DNA from 4 places in the Actinomadura rubrobrunea NBRC 15275 genome. Region 3 is predicted to be linked to each of the others. Evidence: predicted binding sites of a transcription regulator. Region 3 holds the regulator's gene; each other region holds the start of a gene.

What was found. The regulator HrcA, encoded in region 3, represses chaperone genes, less so after heat shock. The targets are predictions, from matches to a motif close to TTGGCACTCTCNNNNNGAGAGTGCCAA.
Region 1: the regulator HrcA is predicted to act here: its motif matches at 3,292-3,318, upstream of groL (chaperonin GroEL).
Region 2: the regulator HrcA is predicted to act here: its motif matches at 3,687-3,713, upstream of AR3_RS29310 (FmdB family zinc ribbon protein).
Region 4: the regulator HrcA is predicted to act here: its motif matches at 4,169-4,195, upstream of groES (co-chaperone GroES).

The regions. Positions count from the first base shown of each region.
Region 1 covers NZ_BCQU01000078.1:2,066-9,214, forward strand. The annotation lists gene AR3_RS21760 (LURP-one-related family protein) at 1-518, opposite strand, end outside; gene AR3_RS21765 (TetR/AcrR family transcriptional regulator) at 630-1,418, opposite strand; gene groL (chaperonin GroEL) at 1,538-3,163, opposite strand; gene AR3_RS21775 (MoaD/ThiS family protein) at 4,737-5,015, opposite strand; gene thrC (threonine synthase) at 5,063-6,307, opposite strand; SAM riboswitch class I at 6,323-6,464, opposite strand; gene AR3_RS21785 (alpha,alpha-trehalose-phosphate synthase (UDP-forming)) at 6,877-7,149, shown strand, end outside.
Region 2 covers NZ_BCQU01000010.1:36,085-43,233, reverse strand. The annotation lists gene AR3_RS04910 (S-methyl-5'-thioadenosine phosphorylase) at 1-47, opposite strand, end outside; gene AR3_RS04905 (MMPL family transporter) at 193-2,364, opposite strand; partial or broken gene AR3_RS30275 (alpha-ketoglutarate-dependent dioxygenase AlkB) at 3,030-3,144, shown strand; gene AR3_RS29310 (FmdB family zinc ribbon protein) at 3,340-3,651, opposite strand; gene AR3_RS04900 (potassium/proton antiporter) at 3,949-5,433, opposite strand; gene AR3_RS04895 (NAD(P)-dependent oxidoreductase) at 5,665-6,657, opposite strand; gene AR3_RS04890 (5-formyltetrahydrofolate cyclo-ligase) at 6,815-7,149, opposite strand, start outside.
Region 3 covers NZ_BCQU01000046.1:23,299-30,447, reverse strand. The annotation lists gene AR3_RS16005 (DUF4870 domain-containing protein) at 1-405, opposite strand, end outside; gene AR3_RS16000 (DUF3097 domain-containing protein) at 492-1,334, opposite strand; gene hrcA (heat-inducible transcriptional repressor HrcA) at 1,535-2,551, shown strand; gene dnaJ (molecular chaperone DnaJ) at 2,552-3,691, shown strand; gene AR3_RS15985 (16S rRNA (uracil(1498)-N(3))-methyltransferase) at 3,717-4,448, shown strand; gene AR3_RS30620 (hypothetical protein) at 4,723-5,388, opposite strand; gene AR3_RS15975 (SigE family RNA polymerase sigma factor) at 5,615-6,202, opposite strand; gene AR3_RS15970 (histidine triad nucleotide-binding protein) at 6,543-6,887, shown strand; partial or broken gene AR3_RS32215 (PhoH family protein) at 7,035-7,149, shown strand, end outside.
Region 4 covers NZ_BCQU01000025.1:59,352-66,500, forward strand. The annotation lists gene AR3_RS10575 (phosphotransferase family protein) at 1-366, opposite strand, end outside; gene AR3_RS10580 (apolipoprotein A1/A4/E domain-containing protein) at 639-2,255, opposite strand; gene AR3_RS10585 (class I SAM-dependent methyltransferase) at 2,834-4,087, opposite strand; gene groES (co-chaperone GroES) at 4,315-4,623, shown strand; gene groL (chaperonin GroEL) at 4,712-6,337, shown strand; gene AR3_RS10600 (sigma-70 family RNA polymerase sigma factor) at 6,651-7,149, shown strand, end outside.

The DNA of each region.
Region 1 (7,149 bases), on a different contig from region 3:
ACGGCGTAGCGGTCGGCGGTGGTCAGGACCTCCTTGCCGACGCCCGCCCACTTCTTGTCGACCTGCGCGACGTGCGCGCCGTACGCGTCGTGCACCGCGAACTTGCGGCCGAGGCGGTTGCCCTTGAGGTCGCCGATGCGCAGGCCCGCGGCGTCCAGCAGGCCGTAGTGGAAAGTGTGGCGTTGCTGCTGGTACGCGCCGATGAGCGACCCGTCGGGGGCGTACACGGCGGCGTTCTGCGACCGCTTGGGCTTGTCGACGATCAGGAGCGGCGCTCCCTGCGGGTCGGTCACCCGCACGGTGCGCGCGGAGTCCCCCACGCCGCCCCAGAACACGCGCGCGGCCTGACGCCGGATCGAGACGTTCTCCTCCGACGCCTTGGCGACCAGCGTCCCGGGACCGTCGTAGATCGTGTACTGGGACTTGGCGGCGGGCAGGCGACGCGGCTGCTCGACGCGCAGGATCGTCGCGGCGAACAGACCGCTCACGGAGCGCGTGCCGGGGTAGGGCTCCGTCATGTGAGTACCTCCCGGTGACGTCCGGTCTCAACGCCTCATCGGATCAACGGCTCATCGGATCAACGGCTCATCGGATCAACGTCTCGGCGACGGCGGCGGTGCCGACGGGCGTCAACCGTAGCGACGGGCCGTCTGCGACCGCGTGTCCGGCGGCGCCCCGGACGGCTCCCGTCCCGGACCGCCGGCCTCGGGCGGGAGGAGCGCGGCCACGCAGTCCAGGACGCGCTCGAGCCCGTACTGGAAGCGCCGGTCGTCGTCCATGTGCGGCTGGACGGCGTCCCGGACGATGCGGGCGAACATGGGGTGCTCGCCGCTCTCCAGGATCTTGCGGACGTACGGCACGTTGCGCGTCATCCAGTCCTGGCGGCGCAGGCCGCTGCGGCGTTCCTCGTCCAGCCACACCATCTGTTCGCCGACGGCCTGATCGATGTAGCCGTTGAGCATCGTGTAGGCGAGGAGGATGTCGTCGATGGGCTGCCCGAAGTCCAGGACCTGGCAGCCGAACTCCACCAGCCGCAGCTGGTTGGGCCCGAAGCCCGGGCGCCGCCGCAGCCCGCACATCCAGGGGTGGCGCAGCAGCATGGCCCGCATCCGCTGCGCCAGGAGGGTGAGGTCGGCGCGCCAGTCGCCCGAGGGGCGCTCGGGCGTCTCCACCTCGCCGAGGACGTGGTCGGCCATCAGCTCGACGAGGTCGCTGCGGCTCGGCACGTACCGGTACAGCGACATGGCGCCTGTGCCGATCTCGGCGGCGATCCTGCGCATGGACGCCGCGTCCAGCCCTTCGGCGTCGGCGATGCGCACGGCCGCCTCGGTGATCTGCGCCCGGCTGTAGGCGGGCCGCGGACCCCGCGCCGGGCGTTCCGGCAGCATCCAGATGTTCGTGTGCTCGGCTTCCGCCACCGCCCCACCTCCTCCCCAAAGCCTAGGCGCGGTCGCGACGCTCCCCTGGTACGCGAAGAGGGGCGGTCCCGTGCCGGGATCGCCCCTCTCCAGGCGTACCGAGTCGTACGGCTAGGGACTCAGAAGTCCATGCCGCCGCCGTCGGGCATGCCCGCGGAAGCCTTCTCCTTCTCCGGCTTCTCGGCGATGACGGCCTCGGTGGTCAGGAACAGCGCCGCGATGGACGAGGCGTTCTGCAGCGCCGACCGGGTCACCTTGGCCGGGTCGATGATGCCCGCCTCGAACATGTTGACGTACTCGCCGGTCGCGGCGTTCAGGCCCTGGCCCGGCTCGAGCGAGCGGACCTTCTCGACCACGACGCCGCCCTCGAGGCCGGCGTTGACCGCGATCTGCTTGAGCGGCTCCTCCAGGGCGCGCTTGACGATGTTGGCGCCGGTGGCCTCGTCGCCGTTCAGCTCCAGCTTGTCGAACGCCTTGGCGCCGGCCTGCAGCAGCGCCACGCCGCCGCCGGGGACGATGCCCTCCTCGACGGCCGCCTTGGCGTTGCGGACGGCGTCCTCGATGCGGTGCTTGCGCTCCTTCAGCTCGACCTCGGTGGCCGCGCCGGCCTTGATGACCGCCACGCCGCCGGCCAGCTTGGCCAGCCGCTCCTGCAGCTTCTCGCGGTCGTAGTCGGAGTCGGTGTTCTCGATCTCGACCCGGATCTGGTTGACCCGGCCCGCGATCTCGTTGGCGTCGCCGGCACCGTCGACGATCGTCGTCTCCTCCTTGGTGACGACGACCTTGCGGGCGCGGCCCAGCATGTCGATGGTGGTGTTCTCCAGCTTCAGACCGACGTCCTCGCTGATGACCTGGCCGCCGGTCAGGGTGGCGATGTCGCCCAGCATGGCCTTGCGGCGGTCGCCGAAGCCGGGGGCCTTGACCGCCACCGACTTGAAGATGCCGCGGATCTTGTTGACGATCAGGGTGGCCAGGGCCTCGCCCTCGACGTCCTCGGCGATCAGCAGCAGCGGCTTGCCGGCCTGCATGACCGCCTCGAGGACCGGCAGCAGGTCCTTGTTGGCGGACACCTTGCCCTGAACGATCAGGATGTAGGGGTCCTCCAGGACCGCCTCCATGCGCTCAGGGTCGCTCACGAAGTAGTGCGAGATGTAGCCCTTGTCGAAGCGCATACCCTCGGTGAGCTCCAGCTCGAGCCCGAAGGTCTGGCTCTCCTCGACGGTGATGACGCCTTCCTTGCCGACCTTGTCCATCGCCTCGGCGATCATCTCGCCGATCTGGGTGTCGCCGGCGGAGATGGAGGCGGTGGAGGCGATCTGCTCCTTGGTCTCGACGTCCTTGGCGAGCTTGGACAGCTCCTCGCTGACCCGCTCGACCGCGGCCTCGATGCCGCGCTTGAGCGACATCGGGTTGGCGCCGGCGGCGACGTTGCGCAGGCCCTCGCGCACCAGGGCCTGGGCGAGCACGGTGGCGGTCGTGGTGCCGTCACCGGCCACGTCGTCGGTCTTCTTGGCGACCTCCTTGACCAGCTCGGCGCCGATCTTCTCCCAGGGGTCCTCCAGCTCGATCTCCTTGGCGATCGAGACACCGTCGTTGGTGATGGTGGGGGCGCCCCACTTCTTCTCCAGAACGACGTTGCGACCCTTGGGACCAAGGGTGACCTTGACGGCGTCCGCGAGCTGGTTCATACCGCGCTCGAGGCCGCGCCGGGCATCCTCGTCGAACGAGATCATCTTTGCAGCCATAGGCTCCAGTCCTCCCGGAACAGGGTGGCCTTACGGATCGAGCCGATGCCCGCGACGGACGACCTGCCCGACGGCTGCCATTCCGCCGCCGGAGGCATGGCCTCATCGCCCCGACCCACACTGTGGGATTGTCACTCTCCACAGTAGAGTGCCAACGACGTGTTTAGCACTCCACCCCGCCGAGTGCAAGCGACCGCAAACGGCGCCGAACAACGCCCCGTTTGCCCGCCGAACGTACTCTGACCTGCACTTTCGCGAGGTGACGGACGAGCGCGGGAGCGCCCTGCGCCACCCCTCGGCGGCCGCTCAGGGCCCGGCGTTCGCCCAGCGCTGACCTCAGCGCCACGTCGCCTCAGGGCCCGTACCCGATACCCCCGCACGGACACCTGCCCCCTCATTCCGCCGCTCCGAAACAACGCAGCCCGCCACCGCCGGGCCGCATGACGCGAACGCGAGGAAGGGACGCGACCTGCCGCACACGCCCGCCCTGACGGGCCGACAACAGGCCGTCACCCTCCTGGCCATGCGGACGCCAGAAGAAACGCACAGGCGCGGCGACGCCACGGTGCGACACCGCCTACGCTGCCTACGCTGAACGCTCACACCGCCTCAGCGTCCACGCCCCCATCGCAACAACGCTGAGGTGCAAAGAAGACGACACAATCGCGCCGTCGCCTGCTAGGCCAGAACGCCCTTCATTACTCCACCGCCGGAGCGCGAGCGGTCGAACATCGCCCTCGGACATCGCCCTCGAAGCGGGCCTGCTCGATAGTCGGCGGCCACGAACACGATGCGAGGCCGACCACCATGTCCAGACACTCGTTGAAGCGGCCCCGCGCCTCGCCGAGGTCGAGCCCCGAAGTTGTCGAACTCGATGCTCTGGTAGCCGTGGTGGACGCAGGACGGCTTCGAGTACAAGGGGCGCTACCACCGGACCAAGCGCCCGCTGGCGTTGACGCCGCGTCCGCTGCAGAAGCCGCACGCCGCTGCACGTCACTTCAAGCTTCACCCGCGTAGGGGGGCAGCCAGGGTGGTTTCGCCGTCGCGCGATGCCGCTGCAGTGCGTGCGCATCGTAGCTCGCGCCCGGAAACGGCGCGGTCGCACCCGAGACGCGTCACCGTGCCCACGAGGCACGCGGCATCACAACGCTGCGATCTTCTCGTCTCGCGGACGGCCGGTGTCTTCTCAACCGTTCACCGGACTGTCCGGGACCAAGGGGCGGCGGCGCTCGGGCCGCTACGCGGGCGACACCCGGACGCCCTGAGCACGCGGTGTGGGCGCCGGTCACCGGGCGGCCGCGCCAGTCCGCGCATCCTGTCAACGCCTCGCCGGCAGCCGCTCGCCGGCAATCGCCAGGTCGCGCTGCCGTCCGACCATGGCCTTCGGCGGGCTCTCCGTTCGTCCGGCCATTCGTTCCGTCGGCGCGGGAGACGCACGTTCACCAGGACCCCCGCGGGAGGGCGTTTCGCCGGGCGATGGCGCTGAAGCGTGTGGGTAGCGGGCTCGTGTGCGGAGAAAGGTGTGGCCCGCCGGCCGAGGTTCGGCTCGGGCGGCGGGCCGGTGAGGGTGAGGTCAGCCGCCCGCGACGGCCGGGATGATGGAGATCTGGGTGCCCTCGGGGGTCGGGGTGTCCAGGCCCTGGGCGAACCGGACGTCCTCGTCGCCCACGTACACGTTCACGAAGCGGCGGATGGCGCCCTTGTCGTCCAGGATGCGCGCGGAGATCCCGGAGTAGTTGGCCTCCAGGTCGGCGACGACCGCGCGCAGCGTGGCGCCCTCGGCCTTGACCTCCGCCTCGCCGCCGGTGTAGCTCCGCAGGATCGTCGGGATCCGCACGGACACGGTGCTCATGGTGGCTCCTCGAAGTGCTCGGGTCGTACGACGGGACGCGGGGCCGGTCAGGCCAGACCCGCGGCGCGGAACGCCTCCAGGGTGGGGGCGATGTTCGCGGTCGGGGCGACGACAGGGGCGACGGCGTCCAGGGTCTTCAGCCCGTCCCCGGAGTTGATGATCACGGTCTCGGCCTCGGGGTCGAGGGCGCCGGTCTCGGTCAGCTTCCGCAGGGTGGCGACGGTGACGCCGCCCGCGGTCTCGCCGAAGACGCCCTCGGTGCGGGCCAGCAGCCGGATGCCCTCGACGACCTGCTCGTCGCTGACGTCCTCCACCGCGCCGCCGGTGCGGCGCACCACGTCGAGCACGTAGGGGCCGTCGGCCGGGTTGCCGATGGCCAGCGACTTGGCGATGGTGTCGGGCTTGACCGGCCGGACGACGTCGTGGCCCTGCTTGAACGCGGCCGCCACCGGCGAGCACCCGGTGGCCTGGGCGCCGAACACCCGGTACGGCTTGTCCTCGACCAGGCCCAGCTTGATCAGCTCCTGGAACGCCTTGTCGATCTTGGTGAGCTGGGAGCCGGAGGCGACCGGGATCACGATCTGGTCGGGCAGCCGCCAGCCGAGCTGCTCGGCGATCTCGTAGCCCAGGGTCTTGGAGCCCTCGGCGTAGTAGGGGCGCACGTTGACGTTGACGAACGCCCAGTCCTCCTGCTCGCCGGCGATCTCGGAGGCCAGCCGGTTGACGTCGTCGTAGTTGCCGTCGACGGTGACGAACGTGCCGCCGTACACCGCCGTGGTGAGGATCTTCTGCTGCTCCAGGTCGGACGGGACGAACACCGCGCTGCGGATGCCCGCCCGGGCCGCGGCCGCCGCCACCGCGTTGGCCAGGTTGCCGGTGGACGGGCAGGCCAGCACCTTGAAGCCGAGCTCGCGGGCGGCGGCCAGCGCGACCGCGACCACGCGGTCCTTGAACGAGTGCGTCGGGTTGCCGCTGTCGTCCTTGACCCACAGCCGCCGCAGGCCCAGCGCCTCGGCGAGCTGGTCGGCGCGGACCAGGCGGGTCAGGCCGGGCTCGGTGTTGGGCGTCTCGGCCACGGCGGCCGGCACCGGCAGCAGCCCGCGGTAGCGCCAGATGTTGCGCGGCCCGGCCTCGATGCCGGCGCGGGAGACGTCCCCGAAGTCGTAGGCGATCTCCAGCGGGCCGAAACACTCCTCGCAGGCGTAGAACGGGCCGAGGTCGCGGGTGTGGCCGCATTCGCGGCAGGTGAGAGCGGTCGCCGGTCCGAGATCGACGGCAGGCGTCACAGCCATGTAGCGAGGCCTTTCTCCCCATCTTTCCTGCGCCACCTTGGTCGCAGGCCGGAGTTGGCACCATTTCCCGGCCGGCCTCGCAGGATCGCGAGCGCGGACGAACCGGGTGGTTGCCGGGGCTTCACAGGGCCGGTCCCTCCACCCCTCTGGATGAGCGTTGTTCAGTTGTCGCGTCGGTCGACGTGTCGCCGCGTCCGCCCACTGGGAACGTTCCTTCGCCGGACGTTCCGCATGAGCGGTATCACGTCGTATGCGCGACTTTACATGATCTGACCGGTTAGCGGACAGGTCGGTCTCGCACTGTGAGACATTACCCGCGCCGCCGCCGGATCACTCGGCGGCGGGCCGGGCGGCCGGACGAAATCGGGCTGTGCGCGGCTCCAGGCCGACGCATCGCGTTGAGGCGGCCCGTGAACTCGTCCGAACAGGCGCCGTGAAAGGACGCGGGCGTCGGGCGGTCGGGCATGCGCCGTCCCGCGATTGAACTACAGGAAGCGCTGGTCAAAGGGGTCTCCCCTATCCCGAAGGTCACTTTGATGCTCCCACTGAGCACCTGAGACCCTGCCCGTATGAGCCAAGTGCTGGTCGCGTCCAACCGCGGCCCGGTGTCGTTCTCCTTCTCCGGCGACGGCGCGCTCATCCCGCGCCGCGGCGGGGGCGGCCTGGTGTCGGCGCTGGCCGCGATGACGGGCGACGTCCGGAATCCGGACGTGCTGTGGGTGTGCGCGGCGCTCGGCGACGCGGACCGTTCGGCCGCCCGGCGCGCCCCCGGCGGCAGGCTGGGCCTGGACGGCCACGACACCGGCGGCGCGGCCGTGCGCATGCTCGACATACCGGCGGCC
Region 2 (7,149 bases), on a different contig from region 3:
TCGGCGGCGGGCTCGGAGGCGGAGGAGTGCGAAGGCGGTGTGGACATGCCGCCGACACTAGCCATCCGCGTCGGCCCTCCGGGAGTCCCGTCCCGGGTTGTGGATGAGCGGCGGGACGATCTTCGGGAGGCCGGTCATGGCGAGAGGGGCCCGGCGTGACGCCGGGCCCCTCGTCGTGCGGCCAGGGGCGTGTCAGCCCACCGGGTCCAGCAGTTTGCCGGTGTCGGGCTCGGCCGGGGCGGAGCTGCGCCGTCCCAGAGAGCTCGGGAGCCAGATCCGGCGTCCGAGCTCGTAGGACAGGGCGGGCAGCAGGAGCGACCGGACGATGAGCGTGTCCAGCAGGACGCCGAACGCGACCACGAAGCCCATCTCGACCATGCTGACGAGCGGCAGGGTGGTCAGGGCGGCGAAGGTGGCCGCCAGGACCAGCCCGGCGGAGGTGATGACGCCGCCGGTGACGGTGAGGCCGCGCAGCACGCCGCGGCGGGTGCCCAGGGCCTGCGACTCCTCCCGGACGCGGTGCATAAGGAAGATGTTGTAGTCCACGCCCAGCGCCACCAGGAAGATGAACGCCAGCAGGGGGAAGCCCGCGTCGGCGCCCTCGAACCCGAACACGTGGCGGAAGACCAGCGCGCTGGCGCCCAGCGAGGCGAGGAACGACAGCACCACCGTGGCCATCATCAGCAGCGGCGCGACCAGGGCCCGCAGCAGCACGACCAGGATCAGCAGGACCACGGCCAGCACGATCGGGATGATCACGCGGTTGTCGCGGTCGGCGGCGCGGTTGACGTCGACGGTGATGGCGGTGGCGCCGCCGACCTTGGCGTCGGCGCCGGGGACCGCGTGCACCGCGTCCCGCAGCCGGTCGACGGTGCGCTGGGCGGCCTTGCTGTCGGCGGGGTCGCGCAGGGTCGCCTCGTACTGCACCAGCCCGCCGGCGGTGACGGGACGGCTCACCTCGGCCACGCCGGGCGTGGCGGAGACGGCGGCGGCGACCTGCTGGGCCGCGGACGCCTTGGCGATGACGATCGCCGGGGCGCCCGATCCGGCCGGGTAGTGCCGGGCGACGGCCTCCGCGCCGACCACCGAGTCGGGCTTGTCCACGAACTGGCCGGCGTCCGACAGTCCCTGGGCCCGCAGCGAGCCCAGCCCGAACAGCAGCGCGACCAGGCCGACCGAGGTCACGGCCCAGATGGTCCGGGAGCGGCGGCCGACCAGCCCGGCGATCCGGTTCCAGACGCCGTGCTCGGCCTCGTACGCCTCCGGCGCCAGGTACTTGGCGTCGTAGCGGGGCACCAGCGGCCAGAACAGCCACCGCCCGAAGATCACCAGCAGGGCGGGCAGCAGGGTGGTCATGGACGCCAGCGCGGTGATCACGCCGGCCGCGACCACCGGCCCGAGGCCCGCGGTGGAGTTCAGCTCCGCGACCAGCAGGCACAGCAGGCCGATCGCGACGGTGGCGGCGGACGCGATGATTGCGGGGGCGGCGCGGTGCAGCGCGAAGGCCATGGCCTCGTGCCGGTCGGCGTGCCGGTGCAGCTCCTCCCGATAGCGGGCGACCAGCAGCAGCGCGTAGTCGGTGGCCACGCCGAACACCAGGACGGTCAGGATGCCGGCGCTCTGCCCGTTGACGGTCAGGTCGGCGTAGCGGGCCAGCAGGTAGACCACCGCCTGGGCCAAACCGAGCGCGACCAGGGCGCTGAGCACGGGGACGATCCACAGCACCGGGCTGCGGTAGATGATCAGCAGCAGGACGATCACGACGAGCCCGGCGGCCATGAGCAGGAAGCCGTCGATCGTCTCGAAGACCTTGAACATATCGGCGCCGCTGCCCGCGGGTCCGGTGACGTGCGCGTTCAGTCCGGGCGGGCCGCGCTCGGCCAGGTCGCGGGCCTGGTCGACGGCCTTGACGACGTCCACGTCCGTCAGCGGCACCAGCGTCTGCAGGGCCTTGCCGTCGCGGCTGGGGAACGGTCCCTGCGGCTGCTGCGCCCCCGGCAGCTTGGCGAACGCGGCGACGTCGGACCTGGCCTTGGCCTGGTCGGCGGCGGTAATGCCGGACGACCGCTCGTAGATGATCACCGCGAGCATCGTCTCGTCGTCGCGGAACCGCTCCTGCAGCGAGACGACCTGGGTGGACTCGGCGCCGTCGGGCAGCCAGGCGGCGGCGTCGTTCTCCTCGACGTCGCCCAGCCTCCCGGCCAGCGGGCCGAGCGCGGCCAGCAGCACCACCCACAGCGCCAGCACGACCCATTTGGTGCGCCGTCCGGCGATGAGTGCGGCGAGTCTGCGGGCGACTCCTCGGCGTCCACCGGTCCCGGGGCTGGGACCGGAGCCGGCGAAGGCGTCGTTGGATGCGCTCATGACGAACTCCTGAGGGGACTTTCAAGATATATCGCGATGTGCAGGATGTCTCGGGGATGGAGAGATGTCAAGTTGTATCGCGAGTCGTCGGTGGTGGGGGCGCCGGACTTCGTCGGCGAATCCCCGTGACGTCGCCATCGTCGGCCATGAACGCGCAGGCAGTCGTCCTGCGGAGGATTCGACTGGCGCTACTTCTGGGGAAGCAGGGCAGGCGCCTGTTCCTACTTCGCGAGGCGTAGGGGAGCGCGCGGGGAAGGCGCGGGGAGGGTACGCGGGGCGTGTGGCGCTAGGCCCCGATCAGAAAGCGACGGGCCGCGAGGAGGGGCGGGGAGGTGCTTGAAGACGCGATGCCCTACCGCCCGGACCAGCGGCTCTCATGTCCTGCTCGTCCGGCGGTACGCGGGCTCGGGCAGGTGAAACAGGTGTCCCGTCGCGCAGAGGGCGGCTCGACCCGGCTCCGCCGCGCGCAGGAGGCGGCCTCCGCCTCGCGCACGAGGCGTGCCGTGCCAGAGAGCGGCCAGGACGTGCTCAGCCGATTCCCGGGAAAGCGGCCGCTTTCGGCCATGCGACCGAGTGCGACCCGCGCTTCCCGCCGGCGGTGCGTAGTGGAAGAGCCGGAGGACCACTGGGGTGGGGGACGCATAAGGCCGCGTGGAAGTACCGCCTTCTACGACGCGGCGGCCCTCGATGGGGCTGCACCAGGACCGCGTCGAACGCAGCCCCGCCCCCGTGGTCTCGCTGAGCCTGGGTGACACCGGACTGTTCCGCCTCGGCAACACGCCGCGCTACGGCGTGGAGGGCGGTCGCGCCATCACGCCCTGACGGGCGCAGAGAACGGGCGCGTCACGCCCGAGCGGTGAACGGCCAAGGCGGAGAACGGCGCGGCATGCGGATGTGCGTCCGAAGGATCATGAACGGCGGGTGCGGCTCCGGAGACCGGCCATGATCCTTCGGATCGGCGCGTCCGCGGGCGGGTCAGGCGACCTTGCTCGACGACGAGGAGGACGAGGAGGACGAGCCGCTGGAGCTCGACGACTCGGACCCCGAGGAGCTCTTGGAGTCGCTCGACCCGGAGCCGTTGGAGGAGCTGCGTCCCGATGAGGAGCCGGAGCTGCGGCTGTCGGTCCGGTAGAAGCCGGAGCCCTTGAAGATGATGCCCGCGGCGGAGAAGACCTTGCGGAGCCTTCCGTTGCAGGACGGGCAGTCGGTCAGCGCGGCGTCGCTGAACTTCTGCACGACCTCCAGAGGCTCGCCGCACTCGGTGCAAACGTACTGATACGTCGGCACTGTTCCTCCTCGCTGACTCAGCCCGGTTGCGCGGGCTGGCACTCACCTAGAACGACTGCTAATGGTACCGGTGCGTAGAACACGGTTTGCGCACGACCTGTTCCCGCAGGTCGCAAGCCTTATCCCGCAGGACGGTCCCGCGGCGGGCGGCCGTACGGATTCTTGCGGCGGGATCGCGCAGGGGTAGGGAGCCTACGGACGAGACCCGCTGAGCGGCGATCGCGGGCCAGGGGTCTAGGGGGACGCAGACGAGGTCTCCTGGGCGGCGATCAACGGCGAGGGGTGCGGCGGACAAGATCATGCGCCCGTCTCGCCGAACCAGCCGGCCAGCTTGCCGCGGCGGCTGACCGCGCGCAGGCGGCGCTCCGTGGCCTCCCGCACGGCGGTGGTCGCGACCACCAGCAGGGTGTCGCCGGCCTGCAGCGGCGTCGTCGGCTCCGGGACGAAGCTGGACCCGTTGCGGACGATCAGCGTGACCGAGGCGCCCGGCGGCAGCCGCAGCTCGAAGATCTCGACGCCGTTCAGCAGGGAGTCGCGGGGGACCCGGACCTCCAGCAGCTCGGCGTGCAGCTCCTCCAGCGGGGCGGCTTCGACGTCCAGTTCGCGGGCCTCCTCGTCGCCCTTCAGCCGGCACAGCCGGGCCGCCAGCGGCAGCGTCGGCCCCTGCAGCAGGGTGAAGACGACGACGATGTTGAAGACGATGGAGAACAGCCGGTCGGCGCCCGCCACGTCCTCCACCATGGGGATGGTGGCCAGCACGATCGGCACGGCGCCGCGCAGGCCCGCCCAGGACGCGAACGCCTTCTCGCCCAGCGTCAGCCCGAAGCCCCACGTCGACAGCAGGACCGACAAGGGACGGGCCACCAGCAGCAGGATGAATCCGGCGACGAGGGCCGGAACGATCTGCGCGGGCAGCTCCTCGGGGGAGGCCAGCAGGCCCAGCATCACGAACAGCCCGATCTGGGCGAGCCAGGCGATCCCCTCGGCGAACCCCCGGGTGGCGGGGCGGTGCGGCAGACGCGCGTTGCCCAGGACCAGCGCGCTGACGTACACGGCCATGAAGCCGCTGGCGTGCAGGAGAGTGGTCACCCCGTACGAGCCGATGGACAGCGACAACACCGCGAGGGGGTAGAGCCCGGACGCGGGCAGGGCGATCTGGCGCAGGGCGTACGCGCCCACCCAGCCGATGAGCAGGCCCAAGGCGGCGCCCGCGGCCAGCTCGTACACCATCATCCCCACCAGCGAGGCCACGTTGGGCATGCCGGTGTGGGTGCTGAGCCAGACGACGACGATGATGACGGGGGCGTCGTTGAACCCGGATTCGGCCTCGAGCAGTCCGGTGAGCCTGGACGGCAGCGGAAGGCGGCGCAGCACGGAGAAGACGGCGGCCGCGTCCGTGGGGCCCATGACGGCCCCGAGGAGGAAGGCCAGGCGCCAGTCCATGTCCAGCAGCCAGTGCGCGGCGACCGCCACCACGAGCACGCTGATCAGCGTGCCGAGCGTGGAGACCGACAGCGCGGCGGGCACGGACGGCCGCACGTGGCGCCAGTTGGTGGTGATGCCGCCCTCGGCCAGGATCAGGACCAGCGCGGTCAGGCCCAGGATCTCCGCCAGTTCGGCGTTGTCGAAGTCGATGCCGACGGGTCCGGACTCGCCGAGGAACAGGCCGATGCCCAAATACGCCAGGAGGGTCGGCAACCCCGCCCGGTGGGACAGCCGGACCGCGATGATCGCGATGAGTATGAGAGTCGCGCCGAAGAGTAGCCAGAGATCGAGCCGCACATCCCTCCCCGGGTCGCGAAGTTAAGATCGTCGCGATCCTACCGTTTTATGTGCTTCGCGCAGTCAATGAACTCGGGCGGCCCAGATGTTCTGGAGTCGGCCCGCGTGTCCGAAGACGTGCCCCACCGGCCTGTGTCCTGCCCTCGCGATCATCACTTAACCGGCGCTTGGGCCGCCGTATTCCTGGGCGCGACCCGAGGCCGCCCGCGGATGTGTCGCCAGCGTACGCCGTCAGCGCCGTTTGACCAGGGGGTCCACGTCGTTCACGACGTTGGACACGGGGCGTCCGGCCAGGACGGCGGCCATGTTCTCCTGCACGACCGACACGATGGCCAGCTGCGCGTCCCTCGTCGCGGTGGCCGAGTGCGGGGACAGCAGCACGTTCTCGTGCCTGCGCAGGGGACTGTCGGCGGGCGGAGGCTCCTCGTCGAACACGTCAAGCGCCGCGCCTTCCAGCTGCCCGGATTCCAGGGCGGCCAGTACCGCGGCGTCCGGCGCGATCCCCCCGCGCGAAGCGTTCACCAGCAGGGCTCCCCGGGGGAGGCGGGCGAGCCGTTCGGTGTTCAGCAGTCCGCGCGTCTCCTCGGTGAGCGGCAGGGCGACGACGAGGATGTCGGACGTGGCGAGCAAGTCGTCCAGGTCCCGGTAGACGGCCACGGCGTCCGGGCGCCGCCGCCGCGACCAGTACGACACCGTGCACCCCAGCGCCTGGAAGAGCCGCGCCGCCTCGGCGCCGATCGCCCCGTAGCCCAGGATCCCGACGCGCTGGGCGCGCAGTTCCCGGCCGCCCCGCGCGAGCATCTCCTTTTGCGGCCACCCGCCCTCGCGGACGCGCCGGTCCGCCCAGGCCAGGTGACGGCACAGCGCGAACGCGGCGGCCACCGTCCATTCGGCCACCGAACGGGCGTTGGCCCCCGCCGCGTTGGCCACCGGCACGCCCGCCGCCGCGAGCGCCTTCAGGTCGAGGCTGTCGGTGCCCACGGCCGGCATCTGCACGAACGCCAGGCGGGGAGCGGCGGCCACGGCCTCGGCGTCCAACCCCAGGCGTCCGCTGAAGTCGGCCAGGACGATCTCGGCGTCGGTCAGGGCGTCCAGGAGCGCGCCTCGCTCGCGCTCGGCCGGGATGACGATCTCCGCCGCGTCGCCGAGGATCGGATCGAGGATGCCGCGGATCAGTTCCGGGTCCAGAGGGGGCAGAGCGAGAATCCGCCAAGGCTTCGTCATCTGAAGTTCTCCCTCGCGTGCGGCGTCGTCCACACCCGTCTGGCGCGCGCTCGGTCGAGTGGCCGATGTTCGGACTCGACCAGTTCGCACTTTACGCCGGGCAGGCGCGGCTGACGGACATGGGGGCGTTGCTGACGGGCGCTCCGCGTGCCGTCCCCTAGCGAGGCAGACGAACGAGGCCCGCGGACGGGGTCACTGCGGCTCGTACCCGCTGGTCATGCGGTTCGGAGGGGAGGGCATCGACCAGCTCCCCGTCATAGAGCAGGGCCACGGTGAGGATGGCCGAGCCCACCCGGGCCAGTGCGCGGTCGTACGACCCGCCGCCCCGGCCCAGGCGCATCCCTGTACGGTCCACCGCGACCGCGGGGACGAGCACCACGTCCGCGCTCGCCACGGCCTCAGGGCCGCGGGACGGTTCGGTGGGCTCCAGCAGGCCGCGCGACCCCGGAGCGAGCGACTCGGGACCTTCATACGAGGCCCAGTCCAGATCCG
Region 3 (7,149 bases):
GAAGTTGAGGCCCTGGGCGCCGTGGTGCCGCAGGAACGGCGACTCGTCCTTCTTGATCAGGAAGACCAGCAGCGGCGCGACGACGCCGACGAGGAGCTGGCCGAGGTGGGTCAGCATCGCCCACGTCCGCTCGTCCTGGGTCGCCTGCCATGGCGCGTAGCCCTGCCCGCCGTAGGGCTGCAGCTGCCCGCCGTACGCCCCGTAAGCGGCGGCCTGCCCGTACACGTCGTATCCCGGTTGACCGTAGGCGTCGTATCCCGGCTGGCCGTACGGCGCCTGGCCGTAGCCCTGGGACCCGTATCCGGGCTGTCCGTACCCGGGCGGCGGCTGTTGTCCGTACCCGGGCTGCTGCCCGTATCCGGGCTGTTGGCCGTATCCCGGCTGGTCGGAGTACCCGTGGGTCATGGCCTGCTCCTCGTGGTCGCCTGTGGTGGGGCTGCGGGGCTGCAATGAAGAAACCGCCTGAGCAGGCCGTCCAACGGCCTCAGGCGCTAGGAGTGGTCGGGGGCCGTCACGAAGTCGATGAGCTCTTCGACGCGCCCGAGCAGCTCGGGTTCCAGGTCCGTGTAGGAGGACACCGATCCGAGTATTCGCCGCCATCCTTCGCCCACGTCGTCCCCCCAACCCAGAGCGGCGAGCACGCCTTGTTTCCAGGGTACGCCGCGAGGGACGTCCGGCCAGGCCTCGATTCCCACGGCGCGGGGCTTGACGGCCTGCCAGATGTCGACGAACGGATGGCCGGTCACCAGGACGTGCGGCGACCGCACCTGCGCGGCGATCCTGCTCTCCTTGGACCCCTCCACCAGGTGGTCGACGAGGACGCCCAGGCGGCGCCCCGGTCCGGGCGCGAACTCCGCCACGATGGCGGGCAGGTCGTCCACGCCTTCCAGGTATTCGACGACCACGCCCTCCACCCGGAGGTCGTGACCCCAGATCTTCTCCACCAGCTCCGCGTCGTGCACGCCCTCCACGTAGATGCGGCTCTCCTTGGCCACGCGCGCCCGCAGGCCGGGCACGGCGATCGACCCCGACGCCGAACGCGCCGGGCCGCGGCCGCCGGGGGCCCGCGCCGGCCGGACGAGCGTGACGGGCTCGCCGTCCAGCAGGAACCCCGCCTGGGTCAGCGGGAACACCCGGCGCTTGCCGAACCGGTCCTCCAGGGTCACCCCGAACTTGTCGCAGCCCACCACGGCGCCGCAGAAGCCGCTGTCGGGGTCCTCCACGACGAGGCCGCGCTCGGCCGGGATCTCACGGATCCGCCCCTTGCGGGGCCGCCGCCAGTCACCTGCGAGGACGTCGTTTCCGTAGTCCTTACTCCGCACGGGTCCGCACATTAATCCCGCCGATCGCCCCCGCCCTGTCCGCGCAGGTCCCTCGGCGTGGCGCGGCCCGGGGCGCGGCGGTCCGCGGGCCGCCAGACACCGAGGACGCCAGATTTCGGGCCACGCCGTACACTCCAGTCGGTGTCCGCCTGGCCGTACACTTGGCACTCGGAAGTATGGAGTGCCAGTACGGGGGCAGGGGAGGTGACCACGTGCTCGACGATCGGAAGCTGGCGGTACTACGGGCCATTGTCGAGGACTACGTCTCCACCAACGAACCGGTCGGGTCCAAGTCGCTGGCCGATCGGCACAACCTCGGAGTGTCCCCGGCGACGATCCGCAACGACATGGCCGTGCTGGAGGAGCAGGGGTACATCACCCAGCCGCACACCAGCGCGGGCCGCGTGCCCACCGACAAGGGCTACCGGCTCTTCGTCGACCGGCTGTCCACGATCAAGCCGTTGTCGGCGGCCGAGCGGCGCGCCATCGAGACCTTCCTCAGCGGCGCCTACGACCTCGACGACGTGGTCAGCCGGACCGTCCGGCTGCTGGCCCAGCTGACCCGCCAGGTCGCCGTGGTCCAGTACCCGTCGCTGACCCGCTCCACCGTGCGGCACGTGGAACTGGTCCCCGTGGCCACGCACCGGCTGCTGCTGGTGCTGATCACCAACACCGGCCGGGTCGAGCAGCGCGTGATCGAGACGCCGCGCGAGGTCTCCGACGAGACCGTGCACCATCTGCGGGCGCTGCTCAACACGTGCCTGGACGGCTGCGGCCTGGGCGAGGTGCCGAACGCCGTCGCCGACCTGCCGGAGAAGGTGGACGCGGACGACCGGCCGATCGCCGCGGCGGTACTGTCGGTACTGCTGGAGTCGCTCGTCGAGAAGCACGACGAGAAGGTCGTGTTCGGCGGCGCCGCCAACCTGGCCGCCGTGGACTTCTCGCAGAGCCTGCGCGAGGTCCTGGAGGCCCTGGAGGAGCAGGTGGTGCTGATGCGCCTGCTCGGCGAGGTCGGCGAGTCCTCGTCGTCTGTTACGGTGCGGATCGGCACGGAGAACCCCGACGAGGGGCTGCGCTTCACCTCGGTGGTCGCGGCCGACTACGGCGTCGGGGACAAGACGCTGGCCCGGCTCGGAGTGCTCGGGCCGACACGCATGGACTACCCCAGCACGATGGGAGCGGTACGCGCAGTGGCACGCTACGTTGGACAGATCCTGGCGGGGTCGTAAGTGGCCAACGATTACTACGCGACCCTGGGAGTCCGCCGCGACGCGAGCCCGGACGAGATCAAGAAGGCGTACCGGCGGCTCGCCCGCGAGCTGCACCCGGACGTCAACCCCGATCCGGAGACCCAGGAGCGCTTCAAGGAGATCACCCAGGCGTACGAGGTGCTCTCCGACCCCAAGAAGCGGGAGATGTACGACCTGGGCGTGGACCCGTTCGCGTCCGCGGCCTCCGGCGGAGGCGGCGGGGCGGGGCCGTTCGGCGGCGCCGGCTTCCCGTTCAGCGACATCATGGACGCCTTCTTCGGCACGGCGTCCTCCCGCGGCCCGCGCACCCGCGCCCGGCGCGGCCGCAACGCCACGCTGCGGGTCGAGCTGGACCTCGCCGAGACCGCCTTCGGCACCACGCGCGAGCTGACCATCGACACCGCCGTGGTGTGCGCCACGTGCGAGGGCTCGGGCTGCGCGCCCGGCACCCAGCCGGAGACCTGCGACACCTGCATGGGCCGCGGCGAGGTGCAGCAGGTGCAGCGCTCGTTCCTCGGGCAGGTGATGACGTCGCGCCCGTGCCCGCGCTGCGGCGGCTTCGGCAGCGTGATCCGCACTCCGTGCCCGGAGTGCTCGGGCGACGGGCGGGTCCGCACCCGCCGCACCGTCAAGGTCAAGATCCCCGCGGGCGTGGAGAACGGCATCCACATCCAGCTCGCCGGGGAGGGCGAGGTCGGCCCGGGCGGCGGCCCGCCCGGCGACCTGTTCCTGGAGATCGTCGAGAAGCCGCACCCGATCTTCGAACGGGAGGGCGACGACCTCCACTGCACCGTGCAGATCCCGATGACGGCGGCGGCCCTGGGCACCACCGTCACCATCGACACCCTGGACGGCACCGAAGAGGTCGACATCCGGCCCGGCACGCAGTCCGGCCAGGTCATCACCCTGTACGGGCGCGGCGTGCGGCACCTCAACGAGAGCGGCCGCGGCGACCTGATCATCCACGTCAACGTGGAGACGCCGACCAAGCTCGACGACGAGCAGGAAGAGCTGCTGCGCCGCCTGGCCAAGCTGCGCGGCGAGGAGCGGCCGCCCGGCAAGTTCGCCCCGGGGCAGCGCAGCGTGTTCTCGCGCCTGCGGGACGTGTTCAACCAGTAGATCGAGCAGCAGAGCCGCGGTCATCGTGTCCCCTCCGGTCTTCCTGGCCGAGTCCTCCGCGTTGGAGGGCGACCGCGTGCTGCTCGACGGCCCGGAGGGGCGGCACGCCGCCGTGGTGCGGCGGCTGCGGCCCGGCGAGCGGGTCGACCTGACCGACGGCGCGGGGCTGCTGGCCGAGTGCGTGGTGGCCGCCGCCGACCGCGCGTCCCTGACCCTGGACGTGCTGGCCCGCCGCCGCCACGAGCCCCCTCAGCCGCGTCTGGTGGTCGTCCAGGCCCTGCCCAAGGGCGACCGGGGCGAGCTCGCGGTGGAGACGATGACCGAGGCGGGCGTGGACGAGATCGTCCCGTGGTCGGCGGCCCGGTGCGTCACGCAGTGGCGCCCGGACCGCCGCGACAAGGCCCTGGGGCGCTGGCGCACCGCCGCCCGGGAGGCCGCCAAGCAGTCCCGCCGCTGCTGGCTGCCGGAGGTGCCGCCGCTGGCGGCCACCGCCGACATCGAGGCCCGCGTCGCCGCCGCGGCCTGCGCCGTCGTCCTGCACGAAGAGGCCGACGAGCCGCTCAGCGCCCTGCGGCCGCCGGGCCGCGGCGACATCGTGGTGATCGTGGGTCCGGAGGGGGGCGTCACCCCCGAGGAGCTCGACCGCTTCGCCGCCGCCGGGGCGCGTCCGGTGCGCCTCGGCCCGACCGTTCTGCGCACCTCCACGGCGGGCGTGGCCGCCGCCGCCGTGCTGCTGGCCGCCACCGGCCGCTGGTAGCCCGCGTGCCGCTTGTCTGCGGCGTCCGCTCGAGGCGCCGCGCGTCACCGCCCCCAGGCTTCGGCCCGCCCGGAACGCACCGTCCGGGGACCGGCGTCGCTGACGCCCGGCCCGCCCTCCGCGCGTCCGCGCATCCCGCGGCCGTTCTCGAGGCCGGGACCGATCCCGCCTCCCCGCCGGCCCCGCGGCGAGCCGTCCCAGGGCACGCGAAAAGACCCCTTCGAAGGGAGGGGTCGCGGCTGTGGGATTGTGCGCCGATGCGGTGACCGTCAGGTCACTCCGGGGCCCCGGCGGGCGCGTCCGTGGAGGGGGGAGTGGACTCGCTCGAGGTCGGATCCTCCGGCTGCTCGGTGGGGTTGTCGCCGGGGTGGGGCGGCGACGACGTGTCCGTCGGCGGCTCCGTGGGAGGCGTCGGCGACGTCGGCGGGGTCGAGCAGGAGCCCTGGGGCGGTTGCGGGGCGGGCGTGCCGCTGGCGGTCGGCTCGTCCGTCGGGGCGGTGCTGGGAGCGCACGCGGCGGAACCGCTGGCGGAAGGCGGGGCGGGGGAGGCGGACTCCGAAGGGGTCGCCTCGGGAGCGGTGCCGGACGAGGTCGGGACGCGGGTGTCGGGCGGCGCGCCGGGGTCGCCCGGCGTGAGCCCGTCCTGCGCCGTCTGCTCGTGGTCGTCGGACGCGCCGTTGCCGCCGACGGACGACGACAGGAAGCCCAGCGTCTGCGGCGCCGACACGCCGAGGCCGGCGACCGCGACGGCGGTCGCGACCGCGAGGAGCGGACGCGCCCATTTGGCGGTGAACCAGTCCCAGGAGAAGCGGCGACGGCGGCGCTCCTCGATGCGGCGGCGGATCTGCTCGAGCCCGTCGGCCGCGGGGGTGACCTTTTCCGCCTCCGCGTTGAGCGCACGGCGGAGGATCTCGCCGTACTCGTCGTGGGGGTCGGTCATGTCACTTCCGGGGCGAAGGGGGCGGCCCGCAGGCCGGTGGAGGCCCCGTCCTCCTTTCGAGTGCTCGTTCGCGAGGGCGGCCCGCAGGCACGCGACGGCGGGCGCCGTGCCGCCGTCCCGCGCGCCGGGTCGCCCCTCAGGCGCACGCCGCGAAGGACCCGCGGCGCCGCGGGTCCCCGCCTCGGCCGGCCGGGGGACCGCGCCATCCTCGGGTGCTGGGTCGAAGTCACGAGAGCTGCTCCAGGAAGTTGCGCAACGCGGCCATCCCGCGGGCCGTGTGGCTCTTGACGGCCCCGCGGCTGATGCCCATCGCGTCCGCGATCTCCGCTTCGGACAGGTCGGCGTAGTAGCGCAGCACCAGCGCCTCGCGCTGCCGGGCGGGCAGGCGGTGCAGCGCCTCGATCACCGCGCTGCGTTCGAGCTCGCCGATCGCCCCCGCTTCCGCGCTGGGCGCGTCCGGCAGCCCCTTGGGGGCGTACTTCTCCACCACCGCGCGGTGCCGCAGCACCGACCGCGACCGGTTGACCACCGACTGGCGCAGGTAGGACAGCGCCTTGTCGGGATCGCGCAGGCGCCGCCAGCCGGCGTGCATGGCGACGAAGGCGTCCTGGACGACCTCTTCGGCCGTCCCGGCGTCGCGCACGAGCATCGCGGCGAGCCGTACCAGCGAACGGTAGTTGGCGCTGTAGAGGGCGGTCACCGCCTGATCGGCATCCCAGGCGACGGCCACCGCCCCCGCCGTGCCCCTGGCCACGAGGGTCTCGGTCACGTCTGTGGGACGCGCGCCCTCGTCGTCCGGTTTACGAAAGGGCATCTTCTGCTCAGCCTCGGTCACTATCCGCCGCCTCTGCCGTCCTCCGGCCGCCCGTTCGGACGGGCGCCGTCGGCGCGGCATGCATGGCGAACCCGACCGGCCGACACGGCGGGAGCGCAGGGGTTTCGAACCGGGGGTACGCCAGGTTGCAACCTTAATCCAGCGGACCGGTCGATTGCGGCCGTTCCGCCATTGCTTGATCAGCGACCCTATCCAGCGGAGGCGGCTTCGGCCATGCCCTCGGCCATGCCCTCGGTCGTGCGCCCTCGCCGCGCGCTGCGGACCGCGCGCGCCCGAGGCCGTCTCGATAGGATTCGGGCACCATCGCGGAGGGAGACCGATGACCGACTGCCTGTTCTGCAAAATCGTTTCGGGCGAGGTGCCCGCGAAGGTCGTCCGCGAGTCGGCGCGGACGGTGGCGTTCCGCGACATCAACCCGCAGGCCCCCACGCACGTCCTGGTGATCCCCCGCGAGCACCACTCCACCGTGGCCGAGCTGGCCGCCGCCGACGCCGACGTGCTCGCGGAGGTGCTGCGCGAGGCCCACCAGGTGGCCGTGGACGAGGGCATCGCCGAGAGCGGCTACCGGGTGGTGTTCAACACCGGCCCCCAGGCGGGGCAGACGGTCTTCCACGTGCACGCGCACGTCCTCGGCGGGCGCGGCCTGAACTGGCCGCCCGGCTGACGGCCCGCGCCGCCTTTTCCCGGGCGGCGCCCGCGCCCGCCCGAAATGCGGCGGCGTGATGTCGGTCGCGGCCAGTAGCATGGGGACTGACAATCGTGGAAACCCGGTGATAGAAGGCAGGTCGAAAGAGGCCGCAAGGCCCGGCTGATGGTCGATTCAACTCGCCTGGAGCGCGCCGACCGAGCGGAGCAGCGCTCCCAGATCAAGATCGTGGTGCCGGACGACCACTCCATGGTGAGCCTGCTGGGCTCCCGGGACGAGT
Region 4 (7,149 bases), on a different contig from region 3:
CGGGTCGGCCGCCACCAGCGACGGCGTGGGCAGGGGGCAGCCCGCCAGCAGCGCCAGCGCGGCGATCTCGCGTTCGGGGGAGAACTCGGCGCCCACGTGCGGCGCGGCGGGCCGCGCCGGGGCGCCGTCGGCGGGGCGGTGCGGCGCGTGGGGGAGCCACCGGCGCAGCACCAGCCGGTGGTTCTGCCCCGAGCCGGTCTCCACCAGCAGCGCGTGGTTGACGTGGGCGGCGCCGCCCGGCAGCGGACGCACCATCTTGACCACGGCGCCCCGGCCGAAGCACTCCTCGACCCAGCGCAGGGTGGCGCGGTCCGGCGGGGTGCCGACGGGAGGACGGGGAGCCGCAGAGTGGGTCACGGGAACCATGAAAACCGATTCAGACCGGGGTTGGGAGTGATTTTGCGAAGACGGAACGTAACGAAAAGCACGTCAGCGGGACGCGTTCGCCGTGAAGCCTTTGCGGTCCGCGGACGCCTCGGGCGGAGGAAACCGCGCGTGCGGCGAGCCGGGGGGCGGGGCGCCGTCGGCGCGCGGGAGCGGGCGGGCGCCCCGCCGCACGCGTCCTGGTTCTAGGCCGCCTGGTCCTAGGCCGCCTGGTTCTAGGCCACCTGGTTCTAGGCCAACTGGTCCCAGGTCTCCTAGTCCTTGGCCTCGCGCCGGGGGCGCAGCAGCGCCTCGGCGAGCGCGAGCATCGTCTCCTCCAGCGTGGACATCCGCTTGAGGACGTCCTCGTGCACCGCGTTGACCTGCTTGGCGACGTCGCCGTGCACCGCGTCGACCTTGCGGCCGACCTCGTCCTGCACGTCCTCGAACCGGCGCCCCAGCTCGGCGTGCACCGTCTCGGTGCGCCGGGCCGCCTCCTCGTGCCAGCCGTCCACGCGCTTGGCGAACGACTCCTGGATGCCGGCGACCCGCCGGGTCACCTCCTGGTGGATGACGTCGACCTGCTTGGTCACGTCCTCGTGGACGTCCTCGATGCGCTTGGTCATGTCGGCGTGCACGCCGTTGACCTGGCGGGCCACCTCGGTGTGCACCGACTCGACCTGCTTGGTGACGTCCACGTGCACCGACTCGACCCGGCGCGAGACGATCTCCACCTGCGCGGTGAACTCCTCCAGCACGCCGTCGACCTTGCGCGCGACCTCCTCGTGGATGCCCTCGACGCGCTTGCGGAAGTCCTCGTGCAGGCCCTCGAACCGGCGGGAGAACTCCTCGATGCGCTTGGCCACGTCGCCGTAGGCCGTCTCCGCGATCTGCGTCATGGCGGCCTTGACCTCGTCCCGGTCGGGGCGGGCGCGCAGCTCCTCGATCAGCGGGTGGACCGCCTCGGCCAGGTGCTTCTCCAGCGCGTCGAACCGGTCGCCGTGGTCGATCACCGGCCGCTGCGCCAGCTCGGCCAGCTTGCGGTGCAGCTCGCCGATCTCCAGGGTGACCGGCAGCCGGTCCAGCCGCTCGCCCAGCGTGCCGAACCGGTCGTCGATGCCCTCGAACCGCCCGTCCAGGCCGTCCAGCTTGCCCGACAGCCCCTCGAGTCGGCCATCGAGCCCGTCCAGCCGCCCGTCCAGGCCGTCCAGCCGCCCGCCGACGCCCTCGACCCTGCCGTTGACCGCCTCCAGCCCCTGCTCCACCCGCTCGGCCATCTCGCCGAGCGACTGGTCGATCCGGCTGGTGATGCCGCTGATCGAATGCTCCAGCTTCTCGGCCCGGTGGCCGAGCTCGGCCAGGGACTTGTCCAGCCGGTTGAACCGGACGGAGGCGGCCTCCATGCTGCCCTGCAGCTTGTCCAGGCGCTTGGCCATCTCCTCCATGCGCTGCGACGCCTGCTGCGTGGCCTCGGTGATGTGCTGCGCGGAGTCGAGCACCGCCTGTAGCCGGGACAGTCCCTCGTCGACGTTCTCGGCGACGACGCCCACGTCGGCCCACAGCGCGGGCAGCTCGGCCACGGGCTTGACCCGCTCGCCCACCGCCTCGATGTGCTCGGCCAGGCCCTCGGCCCACTCCGGCGGCTTGCCCGCCAGCTCCTCGACCTGTCCCCGGACGCCGTCGAGCTGCCCGGTCAGCCCGCCCAGCTCCCGCTCCCGGACCTCGCGCAGCAGCCATTCCATTCCTTCCAGCCGCTGGCGGATCTCGTCCAGGACCTGACCCTGTGAGCGCTGTTCGTAGACGTGGTCCTGCGCCGCACGGGCGAGCAACTCCCGCATCCGATCCGAGACCGGTTGACCCCCCGTCTGCAGGAAGTTGTGATTCGTTTCCACCCGATGCTCCTTCGTGTGCCGACACGACGAAATGGCGTGCGGCATTGAATCGTGAACGCCTCACTGTAGTGGTTGCGCGGCGCCGCGATAAAGCGAACAGGAAACATTGCGAGTTCTGTGGAATGCACTTGGTTTTCCGAGTGGCCGGAAAGGGGGTTGATCATCCTGGCTCGGGCGTTTCCGACGGTTCGCGGGCGAGCCGGGCGGACGCGCGCGGGGAGCCCTGCGGCGCCGGGCGCTGGGGGCACTCCCCGCCGGGTCCCGTCCCGGCGGTCCGTCCGCCCGGCGGCCGCGCGGGCGGACCGGCCCGCCGGGCCCCGCCACGGGGGTCAATTCCCGGCGGAGCCCGGCCGGTCGCCTTTCTCCGGGCGGTCGGCGATTCCGAGTGTGATGCGCGCGGCGCCGGCGCGCTGAATCCTTAGCGAACGCAATGCCGCATTGTGCGCAACATTTGCTGTGCGGTGGCGCGTCTCTCCGGTTCGCTTGGGCTCATTCATCGGCGGGGAGATCTTCGCCGGACGCGCGGCGTCGGCGCGGCGCGCGGCGGGGCGCGTCCCGCGCGGCGGCGGTCGCCGCGGTCAGCGCCGCTCGGCAGGGACGGGACGGGCCAGCAGCGCGACCGGCGCCCGGCCCACGCGAGTGAGCACGACGGTGAGCGCCGCGCCGGCCCTTTTCGCCCCGCCCCCGTAGCCGAGGTCGCGGCGCAGGCGGTCGACGTCCACGGCCGAGCCGCGCTTCTTGATCGTCAATATGCCGACGTCGCGGCGGCGCAGCTCGGCGCGCAGCCGCTTGACCGAGAACGGCAGCACGTCCTCGATCTCGTAACAGGCGGCGAACGGCGTCGCCACGGCGGCGTCGGCGGTGACATAGGCGATGCGCGGGTCGGCCAGCCCCCCGCCGACCAGCGCGGCGACCTCGGCGACGAGGTGCGCGCGGATCACCGCGCCGTCCGGCTCATAGAGGTAGCGGCCCCAGGCGCGGACGTCCGGCGCGTCCAGGTCGGGGTCCTCGGTGAGCGTGGCGGCGGGCGCGTCCGGCGCGTCCGATGCGATCACCGTGGCGCGCCGCCGTGCGCCCGGGGCGCCGTTCGGCGCGCCTTGCTCGGCCAGACCGCCCAGCCACAGCGCGGCCTCCTTGACGTCCCCGCCGACGGAGACCCATTCGGCCTCCGCGCCGTCCGGGATCAGCTCGTGCGGAATGCCGGGCGCGACCTTGATGCAGGCGGCGGGCGCGCGTGCGGCCAGCTCCATCACGGTGCCGAGCGGCGGCTCGTATGACCGCGGATCGAACACGCGGCCCCTGCCGGTGCGCCGACCCGGGTCGGCGAACACCGCCGCGTACCGGGCGGGGTCCTCGCGCGTGGCGTCTCCTTCCCTTACGGACGCAAGATCGGCCACGCCGAACGCCTCGATGTTCGCCCGCGCCACCGCCGCGGTCAGGGGGTCCCGCTCGACGCCCTCCCCGCGGCACCCCGCCCGCGCCCGCGCGATGAGGTCGGCGCCGATGCCGCATCCCATGTCCAGCACCGTCCCGTCGCCGAGATGCGCGGTGAAGCGGCGGGCGCGATGGGCGGCCACGCGGGCGCGGGTGGACTGCTCCAGCCCGTCGGGCGTGAAGTACATGCGGTCGGCGTCCGGGCCGAACTTGGCGCGGGCCCGCACCCGCAGCCGCGCCTGGGTGACGGCGGTTGCGACGAGCTCGACCGGGTAGCGTTCACGAAGGTGCGCGACCGTTCTGACCAGGGCGTTCTCATCGAGATCGGCCTCCGCGGCGGCGGCCAGCACGGCGCGGCCCGCGGCGGTCGAAAGAGCGCGGAACGCCTCGATGTCCATACGTCGGACGGTACCGGCGGGGGGACCGCGGGGCGCACGTGTTCGTGTTGACGCCTTCTCGGCCACCGCATAGTCTCCATGCTGGCACTCTCGATGTGAGAGTGCCAATCAGCGACGAGGTCGGTCTGGCACCCGCGACGGCAGGCCGGTCCGGGGTCGCCTCTTCTGCACATGTGCGGTCGGCCAGTCGCGCCGGCCGAGGACACCACCGAAGGGGAGGTCAGATCGTGACGACCGCCACCAAGGTTGCTCTCAAGCCGCTTGAGGACCGCATCGTCGTCCAGCCGCTTGAGGCCGAGACCACCACCGCGTCGGGCCTGGTCATTCCCGACACCGCCAAGGAGAAGCCCCAGGAGGGCACCGTCCTTGCCGTGGGCCCGGGCCGGGTCGACGACAAGGGCGAGCGGGTGCCGCTCGACGTGAAGGTCGGCGACGTCGTCCTCTACAGCAAGTACGGCGGCACCGAGGTCAAGTACAACAACGAGGAGTACCTCGTCCTCTCGGCGCGTGACGTCCTCGCGATCGTCGAGAAGTAAGGCGTCCCGACTGTGACGCGCCGCCCCGGACCGGTCCGTTGAACAGGGACGGGCCCGGGGCGGTTCACGCGAAGGGAGATATTTCCGCATGGCGAAGATCCTGGAGTTCGACGAGGACGCGCGCCGGGCGCTCGAGCGCGGCGTCGACCGCCTCGCGGACGCCGTCAAGGTGACCATCGGCCCGCGCGGCCGCAACGTGGTCATCGACAAGAAGTTCGGCGCCCCGACCATCACCAACGACGGTGTGACCATCGCCCGCGAGGTCGAGCTGGAGGACCCCTACGAGAACCTGGGGGCCCAGCTGGCCAAGGAGGTGGCCACCAAGACCAACGACATCGCCGGCGACGGCACCACCACCGCCACGGTGCTGGCCCAGGCGCTGGTCCGCGAGGGCCTGCGCAACGTCGCCGCGGGCGCCTCGCCGCTGGCCCTCAAGCGGGGCATCGACGCGGCCGCGCGGCACGTGTCCGACCAGCTGCTCAAGGTCGCCCGCGAGGTCACCGAGAAGAGCGAGATCGCGCACGTCGCGACCATCTCCGCGCAGGACGCCACCATCGGCGAGCTGATCGCCGAGGCGTTCGAGAAGGTCGGCAAGGACGGCGTGATCACCGTCGAGGAGGCCCACACCATGGGCCTGGAGCTGGAGTTCACCGAAGGGCTCCAGTTCGACAAGGGGTACCTGTCGCCGCACATGGTGACCGACCCCGAGCGCATGGAGGCCGTCCTCGAGGACGCCTACGTGCTGATCGTCGACGGCAAGATCTCCAACGTGCAGGAGTTCCTGCCGCTGGCCGAGAAGGTCGCCCAGACCAAGAAGCCGCTGCTGGTGGTGGCCGAGGACGTCGAGGGCGAGGCGCTGGCGCTGCTGGTGGCCAACAAGATCCGCGGCACCTTCTCCTCGGTCGCGGTCAAGGCCCCCGGCTTCGGCGACCGCCGCAAGGCGATGCTCGCCGACATGGCCATCCTCACCGGCGGCCAGGTCGTCAGCGAGGCCCTCGGCCTGAAGCTGGAGAACCTGGGGCTGGAGGACCTCGGCCGGGCCCGCCGGGTCACCGTGACCAAGGACGCCACCACCATCGTGGACGGCGCCGGCGACGCCAAGGACATCGAGGACCGCATCCGCCAGATCCGGCTGGAGATCGAGCGCAGCGACTCCGACTGGGACCGCGAGAAGCTGCAGGAGCGGCTGGCCAAGCTGTCGGGCGGCGTGTGCGTGCTGCGCGTCGGCGCGGCCACCGAGGTGGAGCTCAAGGAGAAGAAGCACCGCCTCGAGGACGCCATCTCGGCGACCCGCGCGGCGATCGAGGAGGGCATCGTCTCCGGCGGCGGCTCGGCGCTGGTGCACGTGTCCAAGGAGGGCTTCGAGGCCCTCGGCCTGTCCGGCGACGAGGCCACCGGCGCCGAGGCGCTGCGGCGGGCGCTGTCCGAGCCGGCCCGCTGGATCGCCGAGAACGCCGGCAAGGAGGGCTACGTCGTCGTCTCCAAGGTGCGCGAGCTGCAGCCGGGCCACGGCTACAACGCCGCCACCGACGAGTACGGCGACCTGATCGCCCAGGGCGTCATCGACCCGGTCAAGGTGACCCGGTCGGCGGTCAGCAACGCCGCGTCCATCGCGGGCATGCTGCTCACCACCGAGGCCCTCGTGGTCGAGAAGCCCGAGGAGCCCGAGGAGGCCGCCGGCGGTCACGGGCACGGTCACGGCCACGGTCACTGACCGATCCGTCGGCAACGTCGTCAGGGCCCCCGCCGGTCCGTCTCCGGCGGGGGCTCTTTCGCGCGCGCCGTCATCACTTGACGTGTTCCGTCGGGTGCGGAGCGTGGCGAACGGGCGTCCGGACGCCGCACTTGTGACCATTCCGTTGTCGAGCACGGTGCAGACAGGGCGGAGCGCGCTGGGCATCATGCTCTACGTGACCGAGGGATGCTTCGCCGGGACCACGACCGCGCGCGCTACCGACGAACCCTCGGGAGGCCCGGCCCCGCCGACGCCCCCCGACGCCGGCCGCCCCCAACGGCTGCTTCGCGCGGTGACCAGGGACGGCGGAGGGGCCGAGGAGGCGGACCTCAAAGAGCTCACCTCGCTGGCCGTGCAGGGCGACCCGGGCGCGATCGAAGTGCTCATCGGGCAGGTGCGTCCCATGGTGGTCCGCTACTGCCGCGCCCGGCTGGGCAGGATCTCCGGCCAATACCACATCGCGGACGACGTGGCCCAGGAGGTCTGCATCGCCGTGCTGTCGGCCCTGCCGCGCTACCGCGACATGGGACGGCCCTTCGCGTCCTTCGTCTTCGGCATCGCCGCGCACAAGATCGCCGACGCGCTGCGCAGCGCGGTGCGGGCGGCCGTGCCGACCGAGGACCTGCCGGACGGTCCCGACGACCGGCCCGGCCCGGAGGAGACGGTGGTGCGCTACATCGAGGCGCAGCGCGCCCGCGACCTGCTCACCCGTCTCCCCGACCACCAGCGTGAGCTGGTTCTTCTGCGAGTGGTGGCGGGTCTGTCGGCGGAGGAGACCGGTAATGTACTGG